2 regions of the Microbispora sp. NPDC004025 genome follow, and region 2 is predicted to be linked to the other one. Evidence: riboswitches for the same ligand, from Rfam matches in the RefSeq annotation. Region 2 holds a riboswitch; the other holds the start of a gene.
The links. Region 2 has a riboswitch for thiamine pyrophosphate ahead of thiO (glycine oxidase ThiO). Riboswitches for the same ligand answer to the same signal wherever they lie in the genome.

Region 1 (15,334 bases), on a different contig from region 2:
GTCGCCGCCGAGGTCGCCGTGCAGGCGATGATGGTCGTCCTCGGCGACGCCGGCCTGTTCAAGTACGTCGAACAGGGTGGCGTGATCGACAAGGCGACCGCGGAGAGCGGGGGGATCCAGTTCCCCGAGTTCTTCGCCTTCATGGTCCACGGCGTGAACGGGATGATGGTCATCCCCGTGATCGCGCTGCTCCTGCTGGTCTCCTCGTTCTTCGCCGAGATCCCCGGGGCGGTCAAGGGGGCGGCCCTCGTGGTCCTGCTCGTCGTGGTCCAGGTCTCCCTCGGTCTCCTCGGTCACCAGATCCCCGCCCTGGGCGCCCTGCACGGCCTGAACGCACTGCTGCTGTTCAGCGCGGCCGTCCACGCCGCACGCCGTGGCCGCCGGACGGAGAGCGTCCCGGACCGGTCGCACGCCCGTGTCGAGACCGCCGTCTGACGGCGACACGATGGACAGGACTCGCCGCCGCGGCGCCCGCCTGCGCCTCGCCCTGGCGGGCGCCGCGACCCTCGCCCTGCTCGGCCCGCCGATCTGGCTCTGGCAGGACAGCCTCATGCCCGGTACGTACTCCGTCATGGACATGGGGTACGCCGACCACGGCGGCGCCCTGACCCACGTGGCCGGCACTTCGGAGCACGCAGAGCACACACAGCACAGCACCGGACACGGCGCAGGGCACAGCGCCGGAGACAGTGCCAGAGACAGCACCGGACACGCAGGGCACGGCACGCCGGCGCGCAGCCTGACGTCGTTGACCGCAGATCCGGGCCGCGCGGCCGACGTCGCGGTCACTCTGGTCGCCCGCAAGCAGCGGTTCCGGCTGCCCACCGGCCGCTCGGTGGACGGCTACACCCTGAACGGCACCTCGCCCGGCCCCGTCATCCACGCGACGGTCGGACAGCTGGTGCAGGTCCGCTTGGTGAACGAGTCGGTGCCGGACGGCATCACGCTGCACTGGCACGGAGTCGACGTGCCGAACGCCGCCGATGGGGTCGCCGGTGTCACCCAGGACGCGGTCCGCGTGGGCGGGTCGTTCACCTACCGCTTCGTCGCCGGTCAGGCCGGCACCTTCTGGTACCACTCCCACCAGGTCTCCCACGAGCAGGTGCGCCGCGGCCTGCTGGGCGCCCTCGTGGTCGCCCCGGCGCGCCCGCCCGCCGGCGTCGTCGACGTCGTGGCGCTGATGCACCTCTACGACGGAGCCCGCACGATCAACGGCCGGGAGGGCGACGTGCGCGCCGAAGCCCGCCCCGGCGAGCGGGTGCGTGTGCGGGTGATCAACACGGAGAACGGCCAGACACCCGTATGGGTCGGCGGAGCCCCGTTCCGGCTCGTCGCCGTCGACGGCACCGACCTGCACGAGCCCGCACCCGTGCGGGACACCGCCGTGCCGGTCACGGCGGGTGGCCGCGCCGACATCGAGGTGACCATGCCCGAGGACGGCTCGCCGGTGCGGGTCCACGTCGGCGGCCCGGCCGGCGTCGTGCTCGGTTCGCGGTCGTACGACGTGCCCGCCGTCCCCCGGCCCGCGGTCACACTCGACCTGCTCTCCTACGGCACGCCGGCCCCGCTGGGGCTCGACGCCGACCGGCCCGACCGGCGGTTCGACTACGAGATCGGGCGCCGCCCCGGCTTCCTGGACGGGCGTCCCGGGATCTGGTGGACGATCAACGGTCACATGTTCCCCGACGTGCCGATGTTCGTCGTCGCCGAGGGCGACGTGGTGCGGGTGCGCATCGTCAACGACAGCGGCGAGCCGCACCCGATGCATCTGCACGGCCACCACGCCGTGGTGCTGAGCCGGGACGGCGTACGGGCGACGGGCAGCCCGTGGTGGGTGGACTCGCTCGAGGTCGGCGCCGGCGAGACGTACGAGATCGCCTTCGTGGCCGGCAACCCCGGCATCTGGATGGACCACTGTCACAACCTGCCGCACGCGACCGAAGGTCTCGTCGCCCACCTCATGTACGAGGGGGTCACCACGCCCTTCACCGTGGGCGGGACCGCCGCGAACGAGCCGGAGTGAGCCTCAGGCCAACGGCAGTGTGATCTCGAAGCGGCAGCCGGGACCCTCGTTGACCACGCCGATCCCGCCGTCGTGGGCCTCCACGATGCCGCGCGCGATCGCGAGGCCGAGCCCGGCGCCGCCGTCGGGGCCCGGCGTCCGCGCCGCCTCGCCGCGGAACGCGACGTCGAAGACCCGGGGAAGGTCCTCCTCCGGGATGCCGCCGCAGCCGTCGAGCACGGACAGGCGGGCGGTGGTCCCGTCCGCCGTCGCCCGCACGACGACCGTTCCCCCGGCGGGCGTGTGACGGATCGCGTTCACCACCAGATTGCGTACGGCCCGGCCGAGCTGCCCGGCGTCGGCGTGGACCGGGACGCGCGGGTCCGCCTCCCCGGTCAGGCGCACGCCCCCGGCGCGGGCGAGCGGCTCGACGGCGGCGAGGGTGTCCGCGACGAGGTCGCCGAGCCCCGTGCGGGTGAGCGTGGGCCGCAGCGCGCCCGCGTGGATCCGCGACAGCTCGAACAGGTCCTCCACCATCCCGGCGAGCCGGTCGACCTCCACCCTGATCTGGACGTGATAGCGCTTGACGGTCTCGGGGTCGTCGGCCACCCCGTCCTCCAGCGCCTCCACCATCGCCCGCATGCCGGCCAGGGGGGTGCGCAGGTCGTGGCTGACCCACGCGACCAGTTCGCGCCGCGCGCTCTCCAGCGCCCGCTCGCGCTCGCGGCCCAGCCGCAGCCGCTCGTAGGCCTGCTCCAGCGCGGTGCTGATGGTCTGCAGCTCGGCCGGGAGCGGCGTGGGCGGCGGGACGAACCGGCCGGAGGGCGGCACGCGCTCCAGCGCGCCGACGAGGCTCCTGCTGGCGCGCACCACCGTCCGGGCGTTCACCAGAGCGACACCGAGCCCCACCAGGCCGCCGATGCCGACGACGGTGAGCACGATGTTCTTCGGCCGCCCGTCGATGATCATGGCGAGCGTGATGGCGACCACCCCGGCCAGTGTCGCGGAGACCGTCACCGCCGCCACGACCGCGAGCATCACGCCGATCGACCGGCGGCGCAGCGCCCGCAGCAGCGCCAGGCCGAGGGCCGCGATGACGAGACCGAGCCCGGCCGCGACCGCGACGATCTGGACGATCACGACAGCGGTTCGTAGCGGTAGCCGACGCCCCAGACCGTCACGATCCGGTGCGGGTCGGTGGGGTCGTCCTCGATCTTCTCCCGCAGCCTGCGCACGTGGACCGTCACGGTGGAGGAGTCGCCGAACGACCAGCCCCAGACCTGGTCGAGCAGGGCCGTACGACTGAACGCCTGGCGGGGGTTGCGCAGCAGGTAGACGAGCAGGTCGAACTCGCGGGCGGTCAGGGTGATCTCCTTGCCGCCCAGGCGCACCTCGTGGGCGCCGACGTCGACCACCAGGTCGCCGTCGCGCAGCACGCCGGTGCCGGTGGGCACCAGCGCGCCCCGGGCCCGCCGCAGCACGGACTGCACGCGCAGGGCCAGCTCGCGCGGACTGAACGGCTTCGTCACGTAGTCGTCCGCGCCGGTCTCCAGGCCGACCACCCGGTCCATCTCCTCGCCGAGGGCGGTCAGCATGATCACCGGCACGGGCCGGCGCTCCCGCAGCTTCCGGCAGACCTGCAGGCCGTCGAGCTTGGGCAGCATCAGGTCGAGAACCATCAGGTCGGGCGGGTCGGCCAGAGCCCGGCGCAGCGCCTCGGCGCCGTCGCCCACGCACTCGACCTCGTGCCCGTCGCGTTCCAGATAGCGGGCCACCACCTCGGCGACGGTGGGGTCGTCTTCCACCACCAGGACGCGGGCGGGATTCTGGGAAGTTCTCGAGGAGGGCACGTCCCCCACGGTAAGTCCGCCGGGCGCCCCGGCGAAGCGCCGTCATCGCCCCGTAAGAACCCGCCGCTCGCGGCGGCCGTCGCACTTCGAGGAGAACACGCACTTCGTGGACACGGTCGTCCCCGGCCGCCGCGTCTGCGGCATCAGGGAGACGACACTCCCGCGGTACGCAGGTCCACGATGCTGCGACGCTCTCGTGCGGGAGGTGTCGTGTCGTCCAGGGGCGGCACGCCGATGGCCGTCATCGTGAGGATCCGCCAGCCGGGCCTGACGCCGAGCCGGTTGTGCAGCCCCTCCAGGTCGAAGGCGCGAAACTGCCTGCAGGACAGGCCCATCGCGTGGGCCTGCACAGTCATGTGGGCCACCGCCTGGCCGAGGTCGTAGTCGGCGAACTCGGAGTAGAGCAGGCCGCTGTCGTCGGTCTCGTGACGGGCCAGGTTGACGACCAGCGCGCTCGCATCGGGCGCCCACCGGCGCGAACTTCCGGCGAGGTGCTCCACGAGTTGCTCGTGCCCGTCCTCTCCCCGGCGGCGCAGATGGAACGACCAGGGCTGCGAGTTACCGGCGGACGGAGCCCACCGGGCCGCCTCCAGCAGGGTCTCGACGTCCGGGCCGGACAGCCGATGGTGCGGATCGAAGCGCAGCGGACTGAAACGCCCTTGGAGGGCCGGTGTGAGTCGCGGAAGGTTCATGCCTCAACCAGGGGGACCGGATCGTGTGCGCCGCGCAACCGCGTCAGGGACGCCACGAGTCGGGTGATTCGCGGTGATCGAGTGGAGTCTACGCCGCATGCGGCGCAGGCAGCCGATGGGACCGCAAGAGGCCGCCGGAGGAGCCATGACGTTCTGTCGACGAACTGCCGCCGAACGCGATGATTCACGTGAAACCTCATGAATCACGGGTATGCGAACCGGTTCCGAATCAGGGGTGTGGCTGCCGGATGCCGCCCGTCGCGAGCGCGGATCCAGGTGGACGCATCGCGAGGCCGAGGACGGCCGACACGATCAAGCTCGCGGTTGTCGGTCCCACCGCGTACCTTGTGGCTATGGCCCGTACCGTACTGACCGTACTGGGGATCCTCCTGGCCCTCTGGCTGGTGTTCGGATTCGTGATCCCCGCACTGTTCGCGACGCTGAAGTTCCTGCTGATCATCGGCATCATCGCCCTCGTCGCCGTGGTCGTCGTCACCGTCGTCGGGAAGCTGTCCCGCTGAGGTGAACACGCTCCAGGCCGCCATCGGATCGCTCCTCTGGCTGCTGGCCGAGTTGGCCGCCGGGTCCCCGGACCCCGGCGCGCTGACCACGGTCGGCCTGGCCGGCGTGGCCGTCCTGGTGTTCGCCTGGATGCTCTGCCGGCTGACCGGCGTCCCCCTTCTGCGCCGGGGGCCGGGCAGGCCGTCGTACAACGGTGAGACGGCGATGGTCAGGTTGCGTGATCCCGGCGCGCCTGGCCGTCCCCGTCCCCGCGCACCATCAGGAAGCCCCGCGCTCGTCTGACCGGAAATCCAGCCGGACGAGCGCTTTCGTCATGCCCTCATCCACCGGCAACAGGTCACAGACGAAAGGCTTCCCATGTTCGACTTCGTGCTCGACCCCGCCTACCGCCTCATCGACGCGCTCAGCCACCTCACCGGCGCCGGACTCGCGATCGTCCTGGTCACCCTCGCCGTACGGCTGTCGCTGCTGCCGCTGAGCGTCCGCGTCGCGCGGGCGCAGCGGATCCGCATGCGGCTCGCACCCCAGGTGGACGGGCTGCGCACGCGGTGGAAGAACGACCCGCAGCGGCTCCTGCGCGAGGTCAACGCGTTGTACGCCAAGGAGGGCGTCGGCCAGTTCACCGGCTATCTCCCGGCGTTCGCGCAGTGGCCGTTCTTCACGGTGACCTACCGGCTGTTCACGGCGGCCGTCATCGCGGGGCACCCGAACCTGCTGCTGGCCCAGAGCGTGCTCGGCGTGCCGCTGGGGGAGCACCTCGCCGCCGTGCTCGCCGGGGCGGGCCTGCTCAGCCCTGCCGCCGGGGTGTTCGCCGCGCTGCTCGCGCTGCTCGTGGCCGTGGCCGTGATCGCCGCCCGCAGGGTCGAGCCCGCCACGCCGATGCGGCGCCTGGCGGTCCTGATGCCGTTCTGGACCGTGCTCGCCGCGGCCTTCCTCCCGCTCGCGGCGGGCGTCTACCTGCTCGTGAGCAGCGCCTGGACGACGGCCGAGCGGGCCGTGCTCTACCCACGCGCGGCCTGACCCGGGATCGGTGGAATGCTGGCGGCCATGATCGGTGACCTCGCGATAGCGACCTGGGCGGCCGGGGACGACGGCCGGGAGGACGTGCGGGCGCTTCTGGCCGCCTACCACCTGCGAACCGAGGCCGAGAAGGGCGTCCCGGTGGCCGACGCCACGCGCCTGCCCGAGCGTTACCGGGCGGAGGTCGAGAACCCGGGCGCGGCGTTCGCTGACGACGTCGTGCTGGTCGCGCGCCGCGGCGACGCCGCGATCGGCTGCGTGGTGCTCGCGGCGCCCGCCGGCGGACGGGCGGAGATCAAACGCCTGTGGGTGGACCCGGACGAGCGGGGCAGGGGCGTGGCCGCCGCGCTCGTCCGTGCCGCGCTCTCCCGGGCGCACGCGATCGGCCTGCGGTCGGTACGGCTGTCGGTGTGGCGGTGGCGGACGACGGCGATCGCCCTCTACGAGCGGCTCGGGTTCACCGTCACCGCGTCGTGGGACTCCCGCGACGACCTGATCTGCATGGAGCACGCCCTCGGCCGGCCCTGAACCGCGACCTTGAACCCCGGCCCTGAACCGCGCCCGCCAAGCCCCGGCCCTGAACCCCGGCCCTGAGCCGTGGCTGTGCGCGGGGCGTGAGCGCGCCCGTCAGCCGACCTCGCGCAGCACCGGAATTTCGGACAGCTCGGCATGCCCATTCTGGTCAGGCCATGAGGCGGGCACGACGGCCCAGACGGTGGTCGCCTCCTCCTCGTGCCGGACTCCCCAGCGCTCGGCCAGGTACTCCACGATGCCGAGCCCACGACCGCCGAGGGACGACAGCGTCGGGCGGCCCGCGCGGGGCTCCGTGTACGCGCCGCCGTCGCTCACGGCCACCTCGACCTGCGAATCCGAGCAGATCCAGGCCACTTTGAGCCGTCCGCACGGGAGAGGGTGGGCGTGGCGCAGCGCGTTGCTCAGCAGTTCACTCATGATCAACACGACGTCGTCGACGGCGGAGGCGAGCAGCCCTGCGGTCGAAAGCTCGGCGCTCAGGCGCTGACGTGCGACGGCGACGCTCGACGGTGCGTACGGCAGCATCACGACGCTCGACGCACTCACCTCCCCCTTACCCCCGTATCTGCTGCACGAGCAACTACGACCGAAATGCCCCGCTCGCTCGGCCGGGAAACCGTGCCCCGCATCACAGCTTGTGCACATTGGACAATAGATCAGTCCTTAAGTGGTGACGCCACGCTCCGTTCTGTCCTGTCAGGATGAAGATTCCGCCGAGTTCAGCACCAGCCGCATCCGGGTTCCCCCACCGGAGCGGGGCAGCGCGGCGACGTCCCCGCCCTGGGCCCGGGCGAGGTTGCGCACGATGTAGAGCCCCAGGCCGACGCCGCCGAACCTGCGCCGGTTGCCGCTGTCGGCCTGGACGAACCGCTCGAAGATCCGTTCCCGGTCGCCCGGCGCGATGCCCACTCCCTCGTCGTCCACCACCAGCACGACCCGGTCGTCCTCCGGCCATGCCTCGACCCGGATGAGGCCGCCGTCGGGGGAGTACTTGAACGCGTTCTCCAGCAGCTGGGCCAGGAGGATGTCGGTGGCCAGGGCGTCGCCGTACACGCGGGGGAGATCGGGCGGGATGTCCACCTCCAGCCGGTGCCGGTCCGACAGGACCGGCAGCCCGAGCGTCGCCGCGTGCACCCGGGCGGCCAGGTCGAAGGGCTCGACCCTGACCTTCAGCTCCTCCGCGCCCGCCCGCGCGCCGAGCAGGAGATGGTCCATGAGCTGCCCGAGCGAGCGGGCGCGCTCGGCGATCGTGTGGACCGCCGACCGCCGCTCCACGTCCGACAGGTGGTCCCAGCGGGAGTCGAGCGTGCTGGCGAAGCCGTGCACGATCGTGATCGGCGTGCGCAGTTCGTGGCTGGTGGTGGCGAGGAACAGGTCCTTGGCCTCCTCCAGCTCCTTGGCCCTGGTCACGTCGCGGAAGTCGACGACGGTCTCCCCCGTCTCCCGGATCTCCGCGCACAGCACGTCGAGCCACCGGCCGGACGGGAGCTGGAAGGTCAGCTTCTCCCCCGGCGCCGGCAGCGGGAAGGGCGGAGGCCCGCCGATCACCCGGTCCGCCGGGTGGCCGGTCAGCTCGGCCGCGGCCGGGTTCCACCGCACGACCGCTCCCGTGCCGTCCAGCACCGCGATGCCGTCGGCGCTGGCGTCGAAGACCGCCCGCTCGTGGGCGCGCTGCCGCACCGCGTCCTGGTAGGCCGTCGCGTTGGCGACCGCGATGCCGGCGTGCCCGGCGAGCAGTTCGAGCAGTTCGAGCTCCAGATGACTCGCCTTGCGCCGGGCGAACAACGCGTAGAGCGCTCCATAGGGACGCCCGCCGACGGCGGCGATGCCGACGGCGATCGTGTGCAGGCCGGGCAGGCGCGCCCAGATCAGGTCCGGGAAGCCCTCCGGGCCGGTCTCCAGCAGCACGGTCTTGCCGGTGCGCAGCAGCTTGGCGACCAGGCTCGTGTGCAGGTCGGCGGTGGCCCCGCGCAGCGTCTCGGGCAACCTGTGGACGCCGACCAGGCGCAGTCGGTCCCCCTCGATGGACACGAAACCGCCGGCGTCGGCACCGGTCAGCTCGGTCAGGCTCGCGGCGATCCGGTCGAGCACGACGGGCAGGTCGAGTTCGGCGTTGATGTCGCCGACCACGTCGGTCAGCCGCCGCACCAGGCGGGCGCGGCGCACCATCCTGCCGTGCGCCGCGTCGTCGTCCTCGGCCGCGTGGTAGACGTTCACGTACCCCAGCAGGACGCCGCCCGGCGAGCTCAGCGCGCTCGTGTCCACCCGCAGGTCGAGCAGCCGCCCGTCGCGGTGCAGACGTTTGGTGGTCAGCGACACCCGGCCGCCCGCGCGTACGCGTTCGAGCACGGCGTTGTGCTCGGCCATCAGCTCGTCGGGCACGATCGGCGCCCGCCTGCCGAGCAGATCGGCCGCGGGCCAGCCGAACATCCGCTCGGCCGCCGCGTTCCAGCTCAGCACGGCCAGGTCGCGGTCGAGCGCGACGATCGCGTCGGGGGAGCCGGCCAGGACCGCACGCGCGAGGCCCTCCTCGACGTCGCTCCCGTGGAGACCCGTGCCGGCGCCGCCGCCCGGCTCCATGTCGAAACCGCCCGCGAGCACGTCCGCGGTGTCAGCGATCACGGGGGCGATGTCCGCCGCCCGGCCGTCCACGCTGCTGTCACCCACGCCCCCATCGTGCCTTCTTTCACGTTTTGATCTTGGCCTTTTCCGTCACCTCGCAACCGCTCCGATACGCTGCCTGCACGCGGAGAAGAGAAAGTGGGGCGCCCATGTCCACCGAGGACCTCGAAGCCCTGCTGCGCGTGACCTCGCCGGGCTACGTCGGCGAGACCCCGCCCGAGGTCGCCTTCGGCACCACCGACGCGCCGGTGGGCCGCCTGGTCCTCGCGGTGACCGCACGCGGCGTGCTGGCCTGCACCTACGAGGGCGAGCACGAGGTCTTCGCCCGCATCTCCCGCGCCGTCGGCTCGTTCATCGGACCCGACCCGCGCCGCCTCGATCCCCTCCGCAGGGAGCTCGACGCCTACTTCACGGGCAGGCTGCGCACCTTCTCCCTCTCCGTGGACCTGCGCCTGGTCACCGGCTTCAGCCGTACGGTGATTCAGCTCATGCCGGCCGTGCCGTACGGCAGCGTCACCACTTATCAGGACATCGCCGAGCGCATCGGGCGGCCGCAGGCGCCCCGCGCGGTGGCCAACGCCCTCGCCGGCAACCCGGTCTGCCTGCTCCTGCCGTGCCACCGGGCCGTGGAGGGCCCCGGCGCGCTCGGCGGCTACGCGGGCGGCCAGCCGGCCAAGGAGCACCTGCTCCGCCTGGAAGGCGCTCTCTAGCCCTCCTCCAGCCCGGCCCGGCCCGGCTCTGCTCCGGCCCGGCTCTAGGCCGCCCGGCCCCGCGACCGCAGGCGGCGGGCCGGGACGGACAGCGCCACGGTCGCCAGCGCGGCCACCAGGAACGCGGCGAGCGCGGCGTTCATCCAGGGCTGGTGGACGAACCCGAGGGCCAGGCGGACGTCGGTCCACAACCCGTCCCACCACCCGACCGTCGGGGTGGACGTGACGATCCAGTACGCCACGAACCCGAGGATCCACGGCACGACCATGAGCCACCGGGATGGGGCGTCCTCGGCGGTGTTCCACCGGGCCGTCCCGCCGAGCAGGAAGTAGTCGACCACGAGGACGGCGAACATCGGCACGAAGACCGCCCCGATCACGCTCAGGAACGCGCCGTAGGAGTTCACGTCGGCGAACAGCGCGATAAGAGTCGTGAGCACGCCGATCACGATCGAGATCGCCCGGCGGTCCCAGCGCGGCGCGAGGTTCTGGATCGAGACGGTCGTCGAGTAGACGTTCGCGAACGACTGGTCGGCCTCGCGCAGCACCAGGATGCCGAAGAACAGGATCCCGAGCGGGGCGGCCACGAACGGCTCCCACACCTTGTCCGGGTCGTTGCCCACCAGGGCGAGCGCGGCGATGCCGAGCGCCAGGCACGCCACCTGGGCGATCGTGTAACCCGCCACCACGCCGGTGAACGCCGCGCCGCTCGACCGCGAGTGCCTGGCGTAGTCGGCGGCCATCGGCACCCACGACACCGACAGCGCGATGACATAGTCGACGGCGGGGGCGAAGGCGTCCCAGGAGCCGCCCCCCACGGACGGCCCCTGAGCGAACAGGGCGACCGAGAGCCAGATCATCGCGACCACCACGCCCGCCGTGACGTAGCGGCGCAGCAGCCGCAGCGCGCCGAGCGGCCGGATCGTCAGCGCGATCGTCAGCGCACCGGCCGCGACCGCCCACACCGCGTACGGCACCGCCGTGCCGAACAGGGCCTGCGCGCCGTTGGCGATGACCCACAGCTCGAAGGCGCCCCAGCCGAGCATCTGCACGATGTTCAGCACGGTCGGGATGTACGAGAGCCGGGCCCCGAACAGGCCGCGCAGCAGCACCATCGCCGGCCGGCCGGTCCGCGCGCCGGGGATCGCGGCCAGGCCGACCATGGCCGTGCCCAGCAGGCTGCCGACGACGGCGGCGAGCACCGCGGCGGTGAACGTCAGCGGCTTGCCGCCCAGGGGGTCGAGCAGGAACAGGGCCCCCGAGAAGCCGAGGAGACTGACGCCGAGGTTGGCCCAGAACGCGCCCTGGTCGAGCAGCCCCAGAGTTCTGGGGGCCTCCTCGTCCAGGGTGAGGGGAACCTCCGCGTGCGCGTCGTCGACGACGGCAGAAGCCATCACACACTCCCTACGCCGGCATTATCCGGACAGGTTCATGCGGTCGGCGGCACGACTTCGATCCGCCCTCTCAGCCCGGTCACGCCCGAGCTCCCGCGGGTATTGATGATGTCTTTGGGATTATGACACTTCTTTGACCGTTTTCCTACGCGGGGTAGGGCTTCTCACGCGACGTAGGGCGCCCCGCCGGTCTCGCTGACCATCGGACGTCCGACGGCCGCCCACAGCTGCATGCCGCCGTCCACGTTGACGGCGTCCCTGCCGATGTGGTTGAGCCACATCGCGGCGTGGGCCGACCGTCCGCCGACGCGGCAGACCACGTACACCGGCCGGTCGTGCGGCACCTCGTCCACCCGCGCCTGCAGCTCGGCGAGCGGGATGTGGACGGCGCCGGGCGCGTGGCCCGCCACCCACTCGTCGTTCTCACGGACGTCGAGCAGGTACGCGTCGTCGGGCAGGGCGTCAGGGGTGATTTCCGGCAATGTCATGCGCCCATTGTGGCCGCACGCCGCCGATGCCCGGGCCCATGCCGGAAGCTGTGACCCACGGTGATGCGCGGACGCTACTTGAGGAGGCGGGACAGCCGGCGGTCGGCCAGCGGCTTGCCGCCGGTCTGGCAGGTCGGGCAGTACTGCAGCGACGAGTCGGCGAACGACACCTCCCTGATCGTGTCGCCGCACACCTCGCACGTCTCGCCCGTACGGCCGTGCACGCGCAGGCCCGACTTCTTCTCCGACTTGAGGTCCTTGGCGGCCAGCCCCCTGGCCCGGCCGACCGCGTCCCGGAGCGTGCTCACGATCGCGTCGTGCAGGTCGGCGACCTGGCCGTCCGTCAGCGTTCCGGCGATCTTGAAGGGGGACATCTTCGCGACGTGCAGCACCTCGTCGGAGTAGGCGTTGCCGATGCCGGCGATCACCTTCTGGTCCCGCAGCAGGCCCTTGATCTGCGCCCGGCTGCCGCCCACGATCGTCTTCAGCACGCCCGGCGTGAAGTCCTCCGCCAGCGGGTCGGGCCCGAGGCCGGCGACGCCGGGCACGTCCCCGGGATCGCGCACCACGTACACCGCCAGGCGCTTCTGCGTGCCGGCCTCGGTGAGCTCGAAGCCGGGGGCGCGGCCGTCCTCGCCGGGCGACAGCCGTACGCGGACCGCGAGCGGGCCCTTGCCCGGCCGCACCGGCCGCGCGCCCGTGAGGTCGTCGCGCCAGCGCAGCCAGCCGCCGCGCGCCAGGTGGGTGACGAAGTGCAGGCCGTCGCAGTCGACGTCGAGGAACTTGCCGTGCCGCGCCACGCCGGTGACGAGCAGCCCGGCGAGCGCGGTGACGGGCGGGTCGACGGTCTTCAGGGCCTGGAAGGCGGTCACGTCGACCCCGATGACGGCATGGCCGACGGCGTGCTCGCGGAGGAACTCGGCGAGCGCCTCGACCTCGGGCAGCTCCGGCATGCCCTCACACTAACCCGGCCGGTTAAGGGACGTCCCAGAACGCGAGCTCGTGCTCCATGCCCCGGACGAACAGCTCCCGGGCGCGCGCCGGGTCGGGAGCCGCCTCGTCGATCATGACGGCGATGCGCTCGGCGAGGGCGGCGAAGCCGGGATCGGCGTAGGTGTCCACCCACGCCTTGTATCGGGGCTCGGCGGGCGGGTCGGCGGCCAGGATCCGGCCGAGCGTCGAGTAGCCCCACATGCAGGGGTACAGCGCGGCCAGGCCCTCCCCGTAGTCGGCGGCCGCCTCCAGCAGGAAGGAGGTGTACGCCGCGCAGGCCGGGCCCTTCACGGCGCCGTCGAGGTCGGCGCCGAACTCGGCCGACAGTGACCGGTGCAGGTCCAGCTCGTCGTGCCAGGTGGCGTACGCGAGATCGACGAGGTCACCGAGGTGGGCGTCCGGAGCCTGCCAGGCCAGCCGGCTGAACACCCGGACGTAGTCGAGCAGGTACAGGTAGTCCTGCTCCAGCCACGACCGGAAGACCGGCTCGGGCAGGTCACCCGCCGCGATTCCGCGTACGGTCGGGTGCGCGAGCTGGGCGTCGAGCATCGGCCGCCCGATGGTGTGCAGCTCATCAGATATTCCCATAAAGGCACATTCTGGCCTGGATCGGCGCGTTACGCTCGATCACGTGACACTGACGATCGCCGAGGAAGTGCTGCTGCTGGCCTACCGGGAGGACACCGGCAAGCCGATCATCGGGTCGATTGAGCTCGACTGCGCCCTGGCGGGCGCCCTGCTCGCGGAGCTCGCCGTACGCGGACGTGTCGGCTTCGACGGCAAGAAGCTGCGGGTCGAGAACGGCGCCCCGCTGGGTGACGAGGAACTGGACGCGACGCTGTCCCGGATCATCGGCGAGGCCAGGCGGCGCGACGCCGGCTGGTGGGTGGGCAAGCTACGCATGGGCAGGCTGCGCAAGCGGCTGCTCACCCGCCTGGCCGCCCGGGGCGTGCTGAGCGAGCAGGAGGGCAAGATCCTGGGGATCTTCCCCACCACGCGCTATCCGGAGCTCGACCCGCGCCACGAGCAGGGCGTGCGGGAACGCGTCCAGGACGTGCTGACCGGGGCCGAGCCCGACGAGCGGACGGCGGTGCTGTTCGCGGTCATGCACGCGGCCAAACTCGACCGCAAGGCGTTCCCCGGGGCGCCGAAGGACCGGGTCAAGGAGATCGCCCAGGGCCAGTGGACGGGCGAGGCGGTCCGCAAGACGATCGCGTCCGTGCACGCCGCCGTCGTCGCGGCCACGACCGCCGCGGCGATCGCCGCCTCCGCCGGAGGCTGACCCCCGCCGCTCGTGCCGCGCACGCCGCGCGCACGGATGAGCGGCCGGGCGCGTCGACACCGTCCGCCGCGGTTACTTGGTGATCACGTCCTTGGGCACCTGCTTGTCGGCGGCGAGCGCCTCGAACAGGCGCAGCGCCTTCTGCGTGTCCCACTTGACCACCGCCTGGCCGCCGATCGTCGGCAGCGAGCCGACCGGCACGGCGGTGGCGACGGGTCCCTCGCGCATGGCCAGGCCGACCGACAGCAGGTCGAACAGGCCGGTGCCGGGGTCGACGGCGACCGAGTCGGCCGCGTTCAGCGCCAGCGGGACCGAGGTGAACGGGTTGATCAGCGTGCCCGGGCTCGCGGCCTTCTGCACGACGGCCGAGAAGAACTGACGCTGCCGCTGGGTGCGCTCGAAGTCCGGGATGGCGCCGGTGGCCCTGGTGCGGACATAGCCGAGCGCGGTGCCACCGTCCATGTCCTGGCAGCCCTTCTTCAGGTCGATCCCGGCCTTCGGGTCCTTGATGTCCTGCTTCACGCAGATGTTGACCCCGCCGACCGCGTCCACGATGCCGACGAACCCGCCGAAGCCGATCTCCATGTAGTGGTCGATCCGGATGCCGGTCACCCGCTCGACGGTCTTGGCCAGGAGCTTCGGCCCGCCGAAGGCGTACGCCGCGTTCAGCTTGCCGCTGCCGTGACCCTCGATCGGGACGTACGAGTCGCGGGGCAGGCTGACCAGGGTCGGCCGGCCGCTCTCGGGGATGTGCAGCAGCATCATCGTGTCGGTGCGCTTGCCGACGGCCTTGCCGGTGGCGAGCTTCCTGCGCTGCGCCGCGGTCAGCCCCGCCCGGCTGTCGGACCCGACCAGCAGCCAGTCCTCGCCCGGCGTCTCGGCGGGCCGTCCGCTGTAGTCGGTCAGCGACTCGACCGGCTTCAACCGGGACCCGATCCAGAAATATCCGGCGACGGCGGCGACGAGCAGGAGCACGACCAGCACCACGACGACCCGCAGAATGGTCCTGCCGGTCCGCCTCGGCCCGCGGCCACCGCCGCCGCGCACGGCCCCGTCACGGCCCCTCGGCCCGCCGCCGCCACCGTGCGGGGCGCCGTCCCGGTCTCCGGGCTCGTGCCCGCTCCCGCCGAGCGGGCGGATCGGAGTCTCGCCGGAGCGCGGCTTGCCGTACACCTTGGAGCGGACGCGGGGGACCGTGTCCTCCCTGCCGGACCCCACCCGAGCG
Region 2 (15,334 bases):
CTGGTCGGCTTGATCCCCTGCACCTTCTGGAAGGCCCAGACCGCCGTCAGCGTGGTTCCGCCGTAACGGCCGTCGGCCGAGCCGGGCATGTACCCGAGCTCCCTGAGCCGGGACTGCAGCGCCTTCACGGCCGAGCCCTTGGCACCGAGCCTGAGCGTCTTGCCCGGTGCGGTGAACGGCGGGTAGGCGGCACGCCCGGGCACGGCGGCCCGCGCCGGAAGCGCCGGAAGCGCTGACGGCGCGGTGCCCGCTGACAGCACGGTGCCCGCCGACAGCACGGTGCCCGTGGTCACCGCTCCCGCGGGCGCGGTGGTGCGCGCCTGCGCCGTGCCGGTGACGCCGGCCGCCGCGAACGCCACGGCTCCCACCGTGACGAGCGTGGCCGCGGCCAGTCGCCGTCGACCCCTCATCATGACCAACCCCTCATAAGCCCGATTCTCGATCAAAGGACCCACCATACGGTCCGATTGTGAGCCGCGTGATCACACGTGGCCATAATCGGTGACGTATGTCCTGGCAATCCGTTTAGAGTGACCGCGTGGCAGAAAAGTTGCATCCGAACGTCGTCCGGGTCCAAGAGGCCCTGCGGGCTCACGAGGTGACGGGCGAGGTCGTCGTGCTGGACGACGCCGCCCCGACGGCCGCCACTGCGGCGGCCCAGCTCGGCTGCGAGGTGGGCGCGATCGCCAACAGCCTGATCTTCGACGCGGACGGCGCGCCGCTGCTGGTGCTGACCAGCGGCGCCCATCGCGTGAACACCGATCTGATCGCGCGGCTCGTCGGCGCGGCGAAGGTACGGCGGGCCACGCCGGAGTTCGTCCGCGAGCACACCGGGCAGCCCATCGGCGGCGTCGCCCCGGTCGGGCACCCCGCGCCCGTACGGACGCTGGTGGACACCTGGCTGGGCAAGCACGACGTGGTGTGGGCCGCCGCCGGGCACCCCCACTCGGTCTTCCCCACGTCCTACGAGGAGTTGCTGCGCATCACCGGGGGCACGGCCGCCGAGGTGGAGTGACGCCTGACGGACCGGCCCTACGACGTTTTGCTAGTGTGCGACGGGTGATCCAACTGCGACGGGTGGGGCCCGACCGGTTCAGGGCGGTGCTGGGCACCGTGCTGGAGATCTACACGGTCGCCATGCGCCCGCCGTCGGACCAGCTCGCGGGGCGCATGGCGATCATGCGTAACCACTCCACCTATCCCGACTTCGACTGCGTGCTCGCCGAGGACGCGCAGGCGCCCGACGGAGTCGCCGGCTTCGCGTACGGCTTCCACGGCGGCCGCGGGCAGTGGTGGCACGACGTCGTACGCGGGGCGCTGCAGGACCGGGCCGGGCCGGTGGTGGCGGAGGACTGGTTCGGCGACGCCCTGGAGATCGCCGAGATCCACGTGCGCCCCGAGTACCAGGGCCGGGGCATCGGCCGGCGCCTGATCCACACGCTGTGCGAGGGCCGCCCCGAGCGTACGGCCGTGCTCTCGACGCACGACGCCCCCACGGTGGCCCGGCGTCTCTACCGGGACGTCGGGTTCGCCGACCTGATGACCAGGTTCGTCTTCCCCGGCGGGTACGAGGAGTACGTGATCGCCGGGGTGCGGCTGCCGCTGCCCGAGCGCGCGGTCCGCGAGGGCTGACGCGAGGGCTGAACGGCCCGGCCGGCTCAGCCGGCGACGGCGGCGGGCACGCTGTGCAGCGCCTGGAACACCTCGCGGGTCGCGCTCGACCGGTTGAAGGTGATGAAGTGGATGCCGGGCGCACCCTCGTCGAGCAGCTTCTGGCACAGCTCGACCGCGTGCTCGATCCCGAGGCGGCGGACCGCGGCCGGGTCGTCGGCGACGGCCTCGAACCGCTCGGCCACCTCCGGCGGGAACGGCGCGCCGGACAGCTGCTCCGACCGGGCGATCGTGCTCATCTGCGTGACGGGCATGATGCCGGGGATGATCGGGGTGTCGCACCCCTGGGCGGCCACGCGGTCGCGCAGCCGCAGGTAGTCCTCCGCGCGGAAGAACATCTGGGTGATCGCGTAGTCGGCGCCGGCCCGGCACTTCTGCACGAAATACGTGGTGTCCGACTCGATGCTCGCCGACCTGGGGTGCTTGTAGGGGAAGGCGGCCACCCCCACGCAGAAGTCGCCCGCCTGGCGGATCAGCCGCACCAGCTCCTCGGCGTACAGCACGCCCTCCGGGTGCTTGACCCACTCGTCCAGGGGGTTGCCCCCGCGCGGGTCGCCGCGCACGGCGAGGATGTTGCGCACGCCCGCGTCGGCGAACCGGCCGACGAGGTGGCGCAGCTCGCGGATCGAGTGGTCGACCGCGGTGAAGTGCGCGACGGGGGTCAGCGTCGTCTCGTGCGCCAGCCGCTCGACGATGTCCACCGTGCGGTCGCGGGTCGAGCCGCCGGCGCCGTAGGTCACGGAGACGAACGTCGGCCGCAGCGCCTCGAGCTCGCGGATGGCCCGCCACAGCTGGCGCTCCCCCTCGTCGGTCTTCGGCGGGAAGAACTCGAACGAGAACGAGCGCTCGCCCGCGGCCAGCAGTTCGCGGACCGTCGGGACGCGATCAGGAAGCCGCGAGGGCAGACCGAGAGCCATACAGGAGAGGTTACAGCGCCGCTCATTTCCGGATGGTCGCAGTCTTGCTATGTGGACGTTTTCCCTTACTGGGGGAGTTAACCCACTTGAAGGGGGATCTGGTGATGGGTGTCCGGATCAACCCCGGTTAGTCTCAGAGCATGACCGCTTCCGCCGTCTCGCTCGATTCCATCCGTACGGAGGTGGACCGCGCACTCCGGGAGTTCCTCGACCGGCAGCGACCACACTTCGGTGACCCGCATCTGGCCGCCCTGCTGACCGCCGCGGAGGATTTCCTGGCCGGCGGCAAACGGCTGCGCCCCGCCTTCTGCCACTGGGGGTGGCGGGCCGCCGGCGGCGGCGACGACCCGGGGCTGCACTCGGCCGCCGCCTCGCTGGAGCTGCTGCAGGCGAGCGCGCTCGTCCACGACGACGTCATGGACGCGAGCGACGTGCGCCGGGGCATGCCGTCCGCGCACCGCCGGTTCGAACGGATGCACACCGAGGCGGGCTGGCACGGCTCCGCGCGGCAGTTCGGCGAGGGCTCGGCCGTGCTGCTGGGGAACCTGCTGCTGGTGTGGTCCGGAGAGATGTGGCGCACCTGCGGCCTGGCGCCCGAGGCGCTCGCCGCGGCCCAGCCGGTGCACGACCACATGCTCACCGAGCTGATGTGCGGACAGTATCTCGACCTGCTCGAACAGGCGCAGGGCGAGAGCACCTACGACAGCGCGCTGCGGGTGGCCCTCTACAAGAGCGGCAAGTACTCGGTCGAGCAGCCGCTCCGGCTCGGCCTCGTGCTCGCCGCCCGGGCCCGGCACGCGTGGATCGACCGGCTCTGCGTGCAGTACGGCCAGCAGGTGGGCATCGCCTTCCAGCTCCGCGACGACATCCTCGGCGTGTTCGGCGACCCGGCGGAGACCGGCAAGCCCGCCGGGGACGACCTTCGCGAGGGCAAGCGGACCGTCCTGATCGCGCGCGCGCTCGCCTCGGCCGGCCCCGCGCAGGCGGCGGTCGTACGGTCTCTGCTCGGCGACCCCGGGCTGGACGCCGAGGGCGTCGGGCGGCTGCGCGCGGTGATCGAGGAGACCGGCGCGCTGGCCGCGTGCGAGGGCATGATCAAGCGCTATCTCGACGACGCGCTGCACGCCCTCGACCACGCGCCGATCGAGGAGGAGGCCCGGACGGCGCTGGCCGCCCTCGCCGTCGCCGCCACGTCCCGCCGCACCTGACCGCCGCACCTGACGGGACGCGCGGCCGGACCGGTGGCGACCCCGGACCGCCACCTCCCGCCGCACCTGACGGAACGCGGCGCTCGGACGGCTCAGCGGCGGCTCAGCGGCGGCCCAGCGGCGGCTCAGAGCGGGACGGCGGTCAGCCGGGCCTTGAGCGCGGCGGCGGCGGCGCCGGGGTCGTCGGCCTCGGTGACGGCCCGGACGACCACGGCCCGGCGCACGCCGTGCGCCATCACCTCGTCGAGGTTGCCCAGGTCGATGCCGCCGATGCCGAACCACGGCCGGTCGGTGCCCAGGAGCGCGGCGTGTTCCAGCAGCGCCGGGCCGGGCGCCGGGCGGCCGGGTTTGGTGGGCGTGGGCCAGATCGGCCCGCAGCAGAAGTAGTCCACCCCGGGCTCCACGGCGGCGGCCGACGCCTCCGCCGCCGAGTGCGTGGACCTGCCGATGAGCACGCCGGAGCCGAGGATCTCCCGGGCCACCGGGACCGGGAGGTCGTCCTGCCCGAGGTGCAGGATGTCGGGCCGGGCGGCGAAGGCGACGTCCGCCCGGTCGTTGACCGCCAGCAGCGCGCCGTGCCTGTCGCACGCCGCGCGGAAGACCTCGAGCAGGTCCAGCTCCTCGCGCGCCTCCAAGCCCTTCTCCCTGAGCTGGACGATGTCCACTCCGGCGGACAGGACCGCGTCGAGGAACTTCTCCAGGTCGCCGCGGTCCCTCCTGCCGTCCGTGCAGAGGTAGAGCCTGGCCTGCGCGAGCCGCTGTCGCCGGGTGTCAATCACCCGACCACAATGCCATGCGGCCCTACGGTCAGAAACCCAGGGCCTGGGCCCTGCGCTTGACCTCGGTGTGCCGGCCCTTCACGATCGCGTCGATCGGGGACCCCGGCAGCGAGTCGTCCGGGGTGAACAGCCACCGGATCGACTCCACCTCGTCGTAGCCCGCGTCGGCCAGGAGCGTCAGCGTGCCGGGCAGGCCCTTGAGCACGTCGCCGCCGGCGATGAACACCGCGGGGATCTGCGGCTCGCCCCCGCCCCTGCGGACGCCGGCGAGCTTCTTGTCCTTGAGGAGTTGCTTGGCGCGGCCCATGCTGAGCCCTAGCCTCTTGGCGGCCTCCGAGAGGGGGAGCCACTCCCCGACGAGCTGGTCGGTCTCTCGGTCGATCTGCGCAACAGTAAGCGTCACGGATCCACCATTACCACAGGCGGGCCGCCGGGAAACACCTCGATTACGTCATAATGCAGTCGCGGAGCGGGACGGCCGGATCGGCCACCCGCCTCGGGTCGAGCCGCTGGCCGCCCTCGACGATCCTGCGGCCCTGCACCACGTCGCGCGGCCGGTCCACGGTGAGCACCGCGGCGAGCCGGTCCTCGGCCGTCAGCCAGCACACCGCCCACTTCGCGTCCCTGTGGGGGTCACCGCGGAGCAGCACACGGTCGCCGGCCTCCCGGTGCCCGGCGAACTGCACCATGTGGCCGAACTGCTCCGACCAGAAGTACGGCACGGGGTCGTAGACCGCGTCCTCGCCCAGGAGGGTGGCGACGGCCGTGTCGGGGGCCTGGAGCGCGGTGTCCCAGTGCTCGACCCGCAGGCGGGTGGCGAACCTGCGCGACCACCAGTTGGCGCAGTCGCCCACCGCGACCACGTTGGGCAGCGACGTGCGCAGGTGCTCGTCGACCACCACCCCGTCGTCGAGCCGGACGGCCGAGCCCTTCAGCCAGTCGACGGCGGGGCGCACCCCGACGCCGGTGACGACCACGTCCGCCGGCACCCGGGCCCCGGACATGAGCGTGAGGCCGTCGGCGTCCACGGTGCCGACCATCGCGCCGAGGCGCAGCTCGACCCCCGCCCGCGCGTACCAGCCGATGGTGTGGCTGCCCACGGCGGGGCCGAGCGCCACGGCGAGCGGGCTCTCCCCCGCCTCCACGACGGTCACCGCGCACCCGGCTCTGGCCGCGGCGGTGGCGACCTCCGCGCCGATCCAGCCGGCCCCGACCACCGCCACGCGGGCGCCGGGGACCAGCCGCTCGCGCAGCGCCAGCGCGTCCTCGATGGTCCGCAGCACGTGCTGGCGGCCCTCGCCGCGCAGGCGGATCGGGGCGGCGCCGGTGGCGATGACCAGGCCGTCGTACTCCAGCTCGCCCTCGGTCGTCTCCAGCACGCCGTCACGCAGGCCCTTGGCCGCCGTGCCGAGGCACAGCCGTACGTCGAGGGCGTCGAGGTCGGAGTCGACCACCGTGGAATCGGTGCCTCCGAGCAGCACCGCCTTCGACAGCGGCGGCCGGTCATAGGGGCGATGGTGTTCCTCGCCGATGAGCGTGATGCGCCCGGTGAATCCACGGGCCCTCAACGCCTCGATGCTTCGCACGCCGGCCAGGCCGGCACCCACCACCACGACGTGATCCACAGCTTGACCATAGATTGTCAGCGGGGGCCCTGGCCAACGGGCCCCTCATAACGAGTTGGGCAAGTAGCGCGCACTTCGACGGGGGCCCACGTTGTGAAGGATCCCCTGTTCGAACGGACGGCTGCTTCGCCGGACGGCGCGCGTCCGGATCTCCGCCCCCGTGCGGCGCGCGTCCCGCACCGGCCGTGTGACGGCGCGGCCTCCGGCGATCGGCCATGACAGGCGGCGTACTACGCTGGTGCACGTAAGACGCGCGGGAGCCCGGCGGACCGGGCTGAGAGGAGAGCGTGAGGCTCTCGACCGCCCCGACCTGATCCGGGTAATGCCGGCGAAGGGAGCGCGCTGTGCCCCCCACATACGACGTCGTGATCGCCGGCGGCGGCGTGGCGGGTCTGGCCGCGGCGTGGCGCGCGGTCCGCCGGGGCCTGTCGGTGGCGGTGGCCGACCCCGTGCCCGGAGGCGGCGCCACCCACGCGTCGGCCGGGATGCTCGCGCCGGTCAGCGAGGTGACCTACACGGAGGAGCCGCTGCTGCGGCTCGGCCTCGCGTCGCTGGCGGCCTGGCCGGGGTTCCGGGCCGAACTCGAGGACGAGAGCGGCGTCGAGCTGGACTACCGGACCGAGGGCACGCTCGAGGTCGCCCGCGGCGCGGACGACATGGCCTATCTGGACGACCTCGCGGCCTTCGAGCGGACGCTCGGCCTGCGGGTCGAGCGGCTCACCGGGCGCGAGTGCCGCTCCTACGAGCCGATGCTCGCCCCCTCCGTACGCGGCGGGCTGCTGGCCCGCGACGACGCCTGGGTCAACCCGCGCAGGGTCGTGCGGGCCCTGCTCACCGCGTTCGAGAAGGCGGGCGGCACGCTGGTCGCCAAGCGGGTCTCCGGGATCGACGCCTCCGGGACGGGCGGCCCGTCCGTACGGCTGGCGTCCGGCGAGGCCGTCGCGGCGGGCCAGGTCGTCGTGGCGGCCGGATCGTGGTCGGCGTCCCTGCTGCCCGGCCTGCCGGTACGCCCGGTCAAGGGCGAGATCCTCCGGCTGCGCGGGCCACAGGGGTTCCTCACGCGGTGCGTGCGAGGGCTGGTGCACGGCTCCCCCGCCTATCTGGTGCCCCGGGGCGACGGAGAGATCACGCTGGGCGCCACGGCGCAGGAGCTGGGGTACGACGCGCGGGTCACCGCCGGCGGCGTGTACGAGCTGCTGCGCGACGCCCGTGAGCTGGTGCCCGGCATCACCGAGCTCGAACTGACCGAGACCACGGTCGGCTTCCGCCCGGGCACGCCCGACAACCTGCCGCTCATCGGCCCCGCCGGACCGCCCGGCGTGTTCGCGGCGACCGGGCACGGCCGCAACGGCGTGCTGCTGTCCCCGATCACCGCCGACGCCGTCGCGGCGCTCCTCACCGGCGACGAGCCACCCCCGGTCACCGGGGCCTGCCATCCAGGGAGATTCAGCAAGTGAAAGTCACGATCAACGGAGGCGCGGCCGAGTTGCCCGCCGGCGCCACGGTCGGCGACGCCGTACGTACCCTCACGTCCCTGACGTCCGGGGTCGCGGTGGCCCTGAACGGCGAGGTGGTGAGCCGGAGCGCCTGGGACTCCACTCCGGTTGCCGACGGCGACGGCGTCGAGGTGCTGACGGCGGTGCAGGGAGGATGAGCATGACCGACGACGTCTTCGTGCTGGGTGGGGAGAAGTTCACCTCGCGCCTCATCATGGGCACCGGCGGCGCGCCGTCGCTGGAGGTGCTCGACCAGGCGCTGGAGGCGTCCGGCACCGAGCTGACGACCGTCGCGATGCGCAGGCTCGACCCGGCGTCGCGCGGTTCGGTGCTGGACGTGCTGCGCGCCCGCGGCGTCAAGGTGCTGCCGAACACCGCGGGGTGCTTCACGGCCGGGGAGGCCGTGCTGACCGCCCGCCTGGCGCGTGAGGCCCTGGGGACCGACTGGGTCAAGCTGGAGGTCATCGCCGACGAGCGCACCCTGCTGCCCGACCCGATCGAGACCTTCGACGCCGCCGAGCGGCTGGTCGCCGACGGCTTCGTCGTGTTGCCGTACATCGGCGACGACCCGGCGCTGGCCCGCAGGCTCCAGGACGCCGGGTGCGCGGCGGTGATGCCGCTCGGCGCCCCCATCGGCTCCGGGCTGGGCATCCGCAACCCGCACAGCATCGAGCTGATCGTCGAGGCCGCCACGGTCCCGGTGATCCTCGACGCCGGCATCGGCACGGCCAGCGACGCCGCGCTGGCGATGGAGCTGGGCTGCGACGCCGTGCTGCTGGCCAGCGCCGTGACGCGGGCGCACCGGCCGGACCTGATGGCGGCGGCCATGCGGCAGGCGGTCACGGCCGGGCGCCTGGCCCGGCTCGCGGGGCGCATCCCGCGCCGCCGCTACGCCGAGGCCTCCTCCCCGGGCCGCCCGTCCTGAGCCCGCCGCATCCACCACGCAGAGGCGTCCTCCCCGCCCGTCCGGCGTGTTTCGCCGGCGGGCGGACAGTCGCGGGAATCCACGTCTGGTAAGCCCGGTTTTCGGATTCCGCACGGCTTTTCGGACGGCGCGGAAGGCTGCCGAATCGGTCTCGGTTTGGGATTCGGGAACACGCCCGGCGGCAAATCACCCGTAAACTCTGGCGGGTGGACACGACGCTGACCGACCCGCTCGTGGGGCAGTTGCTCGACGGGCGCTACCGCGTCGAGTCCCGGATCGCCCGGGGTGGCATGGCCTCCGTATACCTGGCTCTGGACGTCCGGCTCGACCGCACGGTGGCCGTCAAGGTGATGCACCGCTCGCTGGCCGAGGACCCGCAGTTCGTGCGGCGGTTCATCGGTGAGGCCAAATCGGTGGCCAGCCTTTCTCACCCGAACATCGTGCAGGTCTTCGACCAGGGCACGGACGGGGCGAACGTCTACCTGTCGATGGAGTACGTCCCCGGCAGGACGCTGCGCGACGTGCTGCGCCGCCGCGGCCACCTCCCCGCGCGCGAGGCGCTGGAGATGGTCATCCCGGTGCTCGCCGCCCTCGGCGCGGCCCACCAGGCGGGGCTCATCCACCGGGACGTCAAGCCGGAGAACGTGCTGCTCGCCGACGACGGCCGGGTGAAGGTCGTGGACTTCGGCCTGGCCCGCGCGATCGAGGCGACCAACCAGACCAAGACCGGCATGATGATCGGCACGATCGGCTACATGTCGCCCGAGCAGGTCACGACCGGCACCGCCGACGCCCGCAGCGACGTGTACGCCGCCGGGATCATGCTGTTCGAGCTGCTCACGGGGCGGCAGCCGTACGCGGGCGAGACGCCGATGTCGATCGCCTACCGGCACGTGCACGAGACCGTCCCCGCACCGTCCTCGATCGTGCCCGACGTGCCGCCGGTGATCGACGCGCTCGTCGCGGCGGCCACCGACAAGGACCCCGCGGCGCGCCCGGCGGACGCGACCGCCATGCTCGTCGCGGCCGTAGAGATCCACCGCACGCTGCCGCGGACCGGGCACACCGGCGCGCACGCCGCCCCTCACGGAGCCCACGACACCGGCACCCACACCGGCGCCCACAGCGGCGTGCGGACGGGTGCGCACCGGACCCTCCCGCCGCCCGGCGGGGCCTCGCCGTTCGGCACGTCGCAGCACGCGCGCCCGGAGGCCGGGCCGGCGGCCGGGCAGACGATGATCCAGCCGCGCTCGGAACTGCTGACCGGCGCCGGCGAGACGGGCCGGCGGCGCCGGACCAGGGTCAGGCCCGTGTGGTTCCTCGCCGCGCTGGCCCTCGTCATGGTCGCGGGCGTGGCCTTCACCGGATGGTGGTTCTCCCAGGGGCGCTACACCATCGTGCCCGACCTGGTGAACCAGAACATCACGGTCGCCAGGCAGGAGGCGCAGAAGGCCGGCTTCGAGGTGCGGATCGGCAAGGCGAGGTTCGACGACAAGGTGCCGAAGGACATCGTCCTCGACACCGAGCCCGGCGCGGGCGCCGAGGTGGTCAAGGGCGCCGTCCTCACCCTGATCCCGTCGGCCGGCCCCGAGACCATCCCCGTGCCGAAGGTCGAGGGCCTCAGCCTGGCCGACGCCCGGGCGAAGATCGCCGAGGTCGGGCTGACCCCCGGCAGGGTCAGCAAGAGCGCGAGCGACACCATCCCCCGCGACCAGGTCATCCGTACCAACCCGCCGGTGGGCAAGCGCGTCAAGAAGCGCGGTGTGGTCAACTTCGTCGTCAGCGCGGGACTGCTGATGCCGGACGTCACGCAGATGATGCGCGACCAGGCGGAGAAGATCCTGCGCGACAAGGGCTTCAACGTCCAGATCGACGAGACCACCGACGACGCCCCGCCGGGCACGGTGATCGCCCAGGATCCGTCCGGCGGCGCCGAGGTGGTGGCCGGGGCGACCGTCCACCTGACGGCCTCGCGCGGCCCGGACCAGGGCTTCCGCTGGCCATGGGAGACCGACCCCGCCGACCCCGGCCATACTCCGCCCACCGTCGTCAACGTGCCCAATGTGATGTTCAAGTCCGTCCACGACGCGGTGAACGAGCTGAAGGCGGCCGGTTTCAAGGTCAACGTCCGCAAGGTGGTGGGCACCGACCGCGTGGTCGGTGAGAAGCCGCTCGGGCAGCAGCCGCCGGGCAGCACGATCACCATCTGGCACTGACCTCCGATGCCGCCGGCCGCGATCACGGCCTGCCTCAGGGCGCGAACACGGCGCGGTTTCCCTCGCTCCAGACGCTGACGATCCTGCGATGCGTGAATCGCCAGCCGTCCGGGGTACGGCGCAGCCGGTCGTCGTAGCGGCCCCCGCCGAGGAACCTCTCGCCGCCGGGCAGGCCGAGGCGGACATGCTGGGCCTGGTAGTAGCACGTGTGCCCGGCCGTGTCACCGTGCACCGCGACGGCATGGTTGCCGTTCAGGTGATGGGTGGCGTCGCATCGTTCCACGCCGGCGCTGATCCTGGCGACGATCGCGCCGGGCCCCAGGAGCCGCTCGCCCGAGCCGCCGTACTCCCAGCAGGCGTCGTCGGTGAACAGGGCGCCCAGCCTCCCCCAATCCCTGGTGTCCACGGCCGTCGCGTACGCGATGACGGTGTCCACGATCGCGGCACGGTCCGCGAGTTCCTGAAGCATGACGCCGCACTCCCCGTTCGGTGCACCATTTGATACGGAGTACAGGATCGGTGAGTGTCGAGCCCGGCGGAAGAAGGCACATTCATGTCCCAGCGTCACATCGATGTGTCAGTCCTGGCCGGGGAGGCGTGCCCGGTCTCGGAGGTCCTCGATCACGTCTCGGGGAAGTGGAGCATCGGCATCCTGGTCGCCGTCGCGCGGGGCCCGGTCCGGTTCACGGAGCTGGAACGCTCGATCGAAGGGATCAGCAGGCGCATGCTCACCCTCAAGCTGCGCAAGCTGGAGCGGGACGGCTTGCTCGTACGCACCGTCCACCCGGTCGTTCCGCCCAGGGTCGAGTACACGCTGACAGACATGGCCCGGGAACTCCACACGTCGCTGCTGCGGCTCACCGACTGGGCCAGGCGACACGGCGACGCGGTCGCCGCCGCCCAGGCCGCCTATGACCGCGAGCACAGCGGCTGACGGCGCTTCGCCGACCACGGCCTCAATGCGCACCGCGAGGCCGCCGTACCCGGTCGCGACGGCGCGGTGGCGGTCCGCTCGGGAGTCAAGCGACCATGGTGCCGAGGAGGCGGAGGCGGGCGAGGCCGCCGTCGGGGTAGATGTCGAGCCGGGCGTGGGTGACCCTGCGGTCGCCGTCGAGGCGGTAGCGGTGACGGGTGTCGGGCTGCAGGCGGGTCCTGGGCAGCAGCGGGAACCAGGCGTCCTCGTCCTCCAGCGGCGCCCGGTCCGCGTCCGCGCCCTTGAGCGAGGCCCAGCCGGGGGCGTTGAAGATCAGGTTGGTCGTGTCGATCTCGGCGACGGCCACCCGGCCCGGCCCGGCGAGGGCGACGACGAGCCAGTCGTTGCCGCCATCGCGGCGGCGCGCGGTCTCCCAGCCCTCGGACTGGTTGCGGGCCGGACCGGGCGCGAGGACGTTGTTCGGGGCGGAGTAGAACTCGTCGGAGCAGGCCGTGACCAGGCCGCCGTTCTCCAGCGCGGCGAGGTCGACGGTGAGGCCCTCCAGAAACGTGCGGTCGGGCACGACCCGCCCGTGGACCCGCAGCCGCGCGACGCCGCCGTCGGGGAAGATGTTCAGCCGCACGTGGGTGAAACGGCGGGGGTCGGTCACGGCGAACTCGTGGACCGCGTCGCCCTTCAGCGGGCTCTTCGGCACGATCTCCGCCCAGCCGTCCAGCTCGTCCGGCGAGGGGTGGCCCTCGGCCGCGCACGCCTCGACCGACGCGTACGGCGGGTAGTTGCCGCGGAACCACGCGGTGTCCACCACCACGCCCCGGACGACCCCCGGCAGGCCGAGCCGGACGATCGCCCAGTCGTGGCCGGGGGCACGCCGCCGCCGGGTCTCCCAGCCGTCGTAGACCTGGCCCTTGGCGCCGAAGGTCTGCGGCCGGAACTCGGCCGGTCCCGGCCTGATCAGGGCCTCCCGTTCGGCGAACGACTCGTCGTTGGCGGCCACGACCGACCCGCCGTACGTACGCAGGGCGAGGTCGGGCAGGCGGGTGAAGCCGGTCATCGCGCTCCTCGGGTCAGCAGTCGTCCGCGCGGGGCGGCGAAGTCGACGGGCACGCCGCGCAGCCAGGTGGTGCGCACCACGCCCGCGAGCCGCGCGCCGTGATAGGGGGAGACCGGGTTGCGGTGGTGGAGCGCCGCCACGTCGACGGTGAACTCCGCGCCGGGGTCGAAGGCGACCAGGTCGGCGTCGTTGCCCACGCGGATCGCCCCCTTGCGCGGCAGGCCGGCCAGGCGGGCCGGTCCCTCCGCCATCCAGCGCGCCACGTCGGTAAGGCCGTGGCCGCGGGCGCGGGCCGCCGTCCACACGGCGGGCAGGCCGACCTGGAGCGAGGAGATCCCGCCCCAGGCCGCGGCGAAGTCGGGCACCTTGAGATCGGGCGTCGACGGGGAGTGGTCGGAGACGATCCCCATGAGCACCCCCTCGGCGAGCGCCCGCCACAGCGCGTCGCGGTTGGCGGCCTCCCGGATCGGCGGGCAGCACTTGTAGGCGGGCCCGGTGACCTGCTCCGCCGCCAGGGTCAGGTAGTGGGGGCAGGTCTCGGCGGTGACGCGCACTCCCGCCGCCTGGGCCGCGCGCAGCGGTCCGACGCAGGCGGCGGCCGACACGTGCACGATGTGCGCCCGCGCGCCCGTCTCCGCCGCGAGGGCGATCACCTGCTCGACGGCCCTGCGCTCGGCCTCCTGCGGGCGCGACCTGAGGAACTCGTCGTACGCCGGGCCGCGGGGGTCGGACAGCAGGCCGGGGTCCTCGGCGTGCGCGATCAGCAGGCCGTCGTAGGCCGCCACCTCCGCCAGCGCGGCCCGCAGCCCTTCGCGGTCGAGCGCCGGGAACTCGTCGACCCCGGACGGCGACAGGAAGCACTTGACGCCCGCCACGCCGGCCTCGTGCAGGGGCCGCAGGGCGGCGAGGTTGCCGGGGATCGCGCCACCCCAGAAGGCGACGTCCACGTGGCACCGCCCCCCGGCGGCCTTCCGTTTGACCTCCAGCGCCGCCACGTCCACGGTCGGGGGCAGCGAGTTGAGCGGCATGTCCACGATGGTGGTCACGCCCCCGGCCGCCGCCGCTTTGGTGGCGGTCGCGAAGCCCTCCCAGTGGGTGCGGCCGGGCTCGTTGACGTGCACATGGGAGTCGACCAGCCCGGGCAGCAGCGGCAGCTCGCCGAGGTCGGCGGACTCCTGCGCCGCCGGCGGCTCGTCGTAGGGACACAGGGCGGCGATCACACCGCCGCGTACGGCGACCGCGAGCGGCCGCTCCCCCTCCGGGGTCACGGTCCGCCGGGACCTCACCACCAGGTCGTACGGTTCCCCCACGCGCCACTCCTCATGTCGTGAGATGCCGGGCGGCCACCCGCGCCGCGAGCTTCTCCAGCAGCGGCCCGGCCTCGGCCATGCAGCGGCTCGCGTCGGGCTCGATGTCGGTCAGCGCGTACGCCGCCTCGATGCCGGCCGCCCGCAACTCCTCCTCGCCCACCGACCGCCGGCCGCAGACCGCGACGACCGGTACGCCGTGCTTGGCCGCGGCCGCCGCGACGCCCACCGGGGCCTTGCCGCGCAGCGTCTGCTGGTCGACCGAACCCTCACCGGTGATCACCAGCCGGGCGCCCTCGACGTGCCGGTCGAACTCCACGAGGTCGAGCAGGTAGCCGATGCCCGGCCGGATCTCGGCGTCCAGGAACGTCAGCGCGCCGAAGCCCACCCCGCCCGCGGCGCCGGCCCCGGGCCGCCCGGCCACGCCCATCGCGCGGACCACGCCGTCGTGCTCGGCGGCGCCCGCGAGGCCGTGGGTGTGCGCGGCCACGGCCGCCAGCCGGGCCAGCCCGGCCTCCAGCACGGCCACGTCCCGCGGGCTCGCCCCCTTCTGCGGGCCGTAGACCGCCGCCGCGCCGTACGGCCCGAGCAGCGGGTTGTCCACGTCGCTCGCCACGATCACCTCGACCCCGCGCAGGCGGCCGGAGGCGTCGATCGTGTGCAGGTCGCGCAGCGCGGCGCCGCCCGGCGGCAGGTCGTCGCCGGCCGCGTCGAGCAGCCGCACGCCGAGGGCCTGCACCATCCCCGCGCCGCCGTCGGTGCAGGCGCTGCCGCCGAGGCCGAGCACGACGCGGGTCGCGCCGTGCCGTACGGCGTGGGCGACGAGCTCGCCGGTGCCGCGGCTGGTGGCGGTCAGCGGCGCCGGATCCGCCGGTAGCCTGCGCAGGCCCGACGCCTCGGCCAGTTCGATCACGGCGACCCGTGCGCCGGGCTCGTCGCGTACGGCGTAGCTCGCGGTGACCTGGTGGCCGAGGGGCCCGGTCACCTCCGTCTCCACCCGGGTGAAGCCGCTCGCCACGACCGCGTCGACGGTGCCGTCGCCCCCGTCGGCCACCGGGAGCTCGACGACGGGCACGTCACCCGATCCCGGAGAACGCAGACCGGCGGCCACGTGCGCGGCCACCTCGGGCGCGGTGAGCGACCCGCGAAACTTGTCCACCGCGATGACGACGTGCCCTGTCATGCCCTGCTCCCTCGATCCGTCC

Region 1: another riboswitch for thiamine pyrophosphate. It lies ahead of ACWEQG_RS34975 (purine-cytosine permease family protein); the one in region 2 lies ahead of thiO (glycine oxidase ThiO).

Annotation. Positions count from the first base shown of each region.
Region 1 is NZ_JBSGHN010000020.1:16,185-31,518, forward strand. Features, by position in the region: gene ACWEQG_RS34915 (hypothetical protein) at 1-435, shown strand, start outside; gene ACWEQG_RS34920 (multicopper oxidase family protein) at 446-2,023, shown strand; gene ACWEQG_RS34925 (sensor histidine kinase) at 2,027-3,142, opposite strand; gene ACWEQG_RS34930 (response regulator transcription factor) at 3,139-3,852, opposite strand; gene ACWEQG_RS34935 (nitroreductase family protein) at 3,996-4,544, opposite strand; gene ACWEQG_RS34940 (hypothetical protein) at 4,898-5,065, shown strand; gene ACWEQG_RS34945 (DUF6412 domain-containing protein) at 5,067-5,348, shown strand; gene ACWEQG_RS34950 (YidC/Oxa1 family membrane protein insertase) at 5,424-6,086, shown strand; gene ACWEQG_RS34955 (GNAT family N-acetyltransferase) at 6,114-6,614, shown strand; gene ACWEQG_RS34960 (ATP-binding protein) at 6,714-7,166, opposite strand; gene ACWEQG_RS34965 (PAS domain S-box protein) at 7,317-9,200, opposite strand; gene ACWEQG_RS34970 (methylated-DNA--[protein]-cysteine S-methyltransferase) at 9,392-9,952, shown strand; gene ACWEQG_RS34975 (purine-cytosine permease family protein) at 9,997-11,346, opposite strand; TPP riboswitch at 11,337-11,453, opposite strand; gene ACWEQG_RS34980 (rhodanese-like domain-containing protein) at 11,511-11,834, opposite strand; gene ACWEQG_RS34985 (Fpg/Nei family DNA glycosylase) at 11,909-12,787, opposite strand; gene ACWEQG_RS34990 (TenA family protein) at 12,810-13,415, opposite strand; gene ACWEQG_RS34995 (GOLPH3/VPS74 family protein) at 13,459-14,109, shown strand; gene ACWEQG_RS35000 (LCP family protein) at 14,182-15,334, opposite strand, start outside.
Region 2 is NZ_JBSGHN010000001.1:771,657-786,990, reverse strand. Features, by position in the region: gene ACWEQG_RS03875 (L,D-transpeptidase family protein) at 1-413, opposite strand, end outside; gene ACWEQG_RS03870 (YbaK/EbsC family protein) at 539-1,015, shown strand; gene ACWEQG_RS03865 (GNAT family N-acetyltransferase) at 1,060-1,632, shown strand; gene metF (methylenetetrahydrofolate reductase [NAD(P)H]) at 1,659-2,588, opposite strand; gene ACWEQG_RS03855 (polyprenyl synthetase family protein) at 2,729-3,796, shown strand; gene thiE (thiamine phosphate synthase) at 3,922-4,575, opposite strand; gene ACWEQG_RS03845 (Rv2175c family DNA-binding protein) at 4,604-4,978, opposite strand; gene ACWEQG_RS03840 (NAD(P)/FAD-dependent oxidoreductase) at 5,022-6,200, opposite strand; TPP riboswitch at 6,444-6,554, shown strand; gene thiO (glycine oxidase ThiO) at 6,545-7,657, shown strand; gene thiS (sulfur carrier protein ThiS) at 7,654-7,854, shown strand; gene ACWEQG_RS03825 (thiazole synthase) at 7,857-8,621, shown strand; gene pknB (Stk1 family PASTA domain-containing Ser/Thr kinase) at 8,828-10,837, shown strand; gene ACWEQG_RS03815 (nuclear transport factor 2 family protein) at 10,872-11,306, opposite strand; gene ACWEQG_RS03810 (winged helix-turn-helix transcriptional regulator) at 11,391-11,771, shown strand; gene alc (allantoicase) at 11,857-12,822, opposite strand; gene allB (allantoinase AllB) at 12,819-14,132, opposite strand; gene ACWEQG_RS03795 (glycerate kinase) at 14,143-15,312, opposite strand.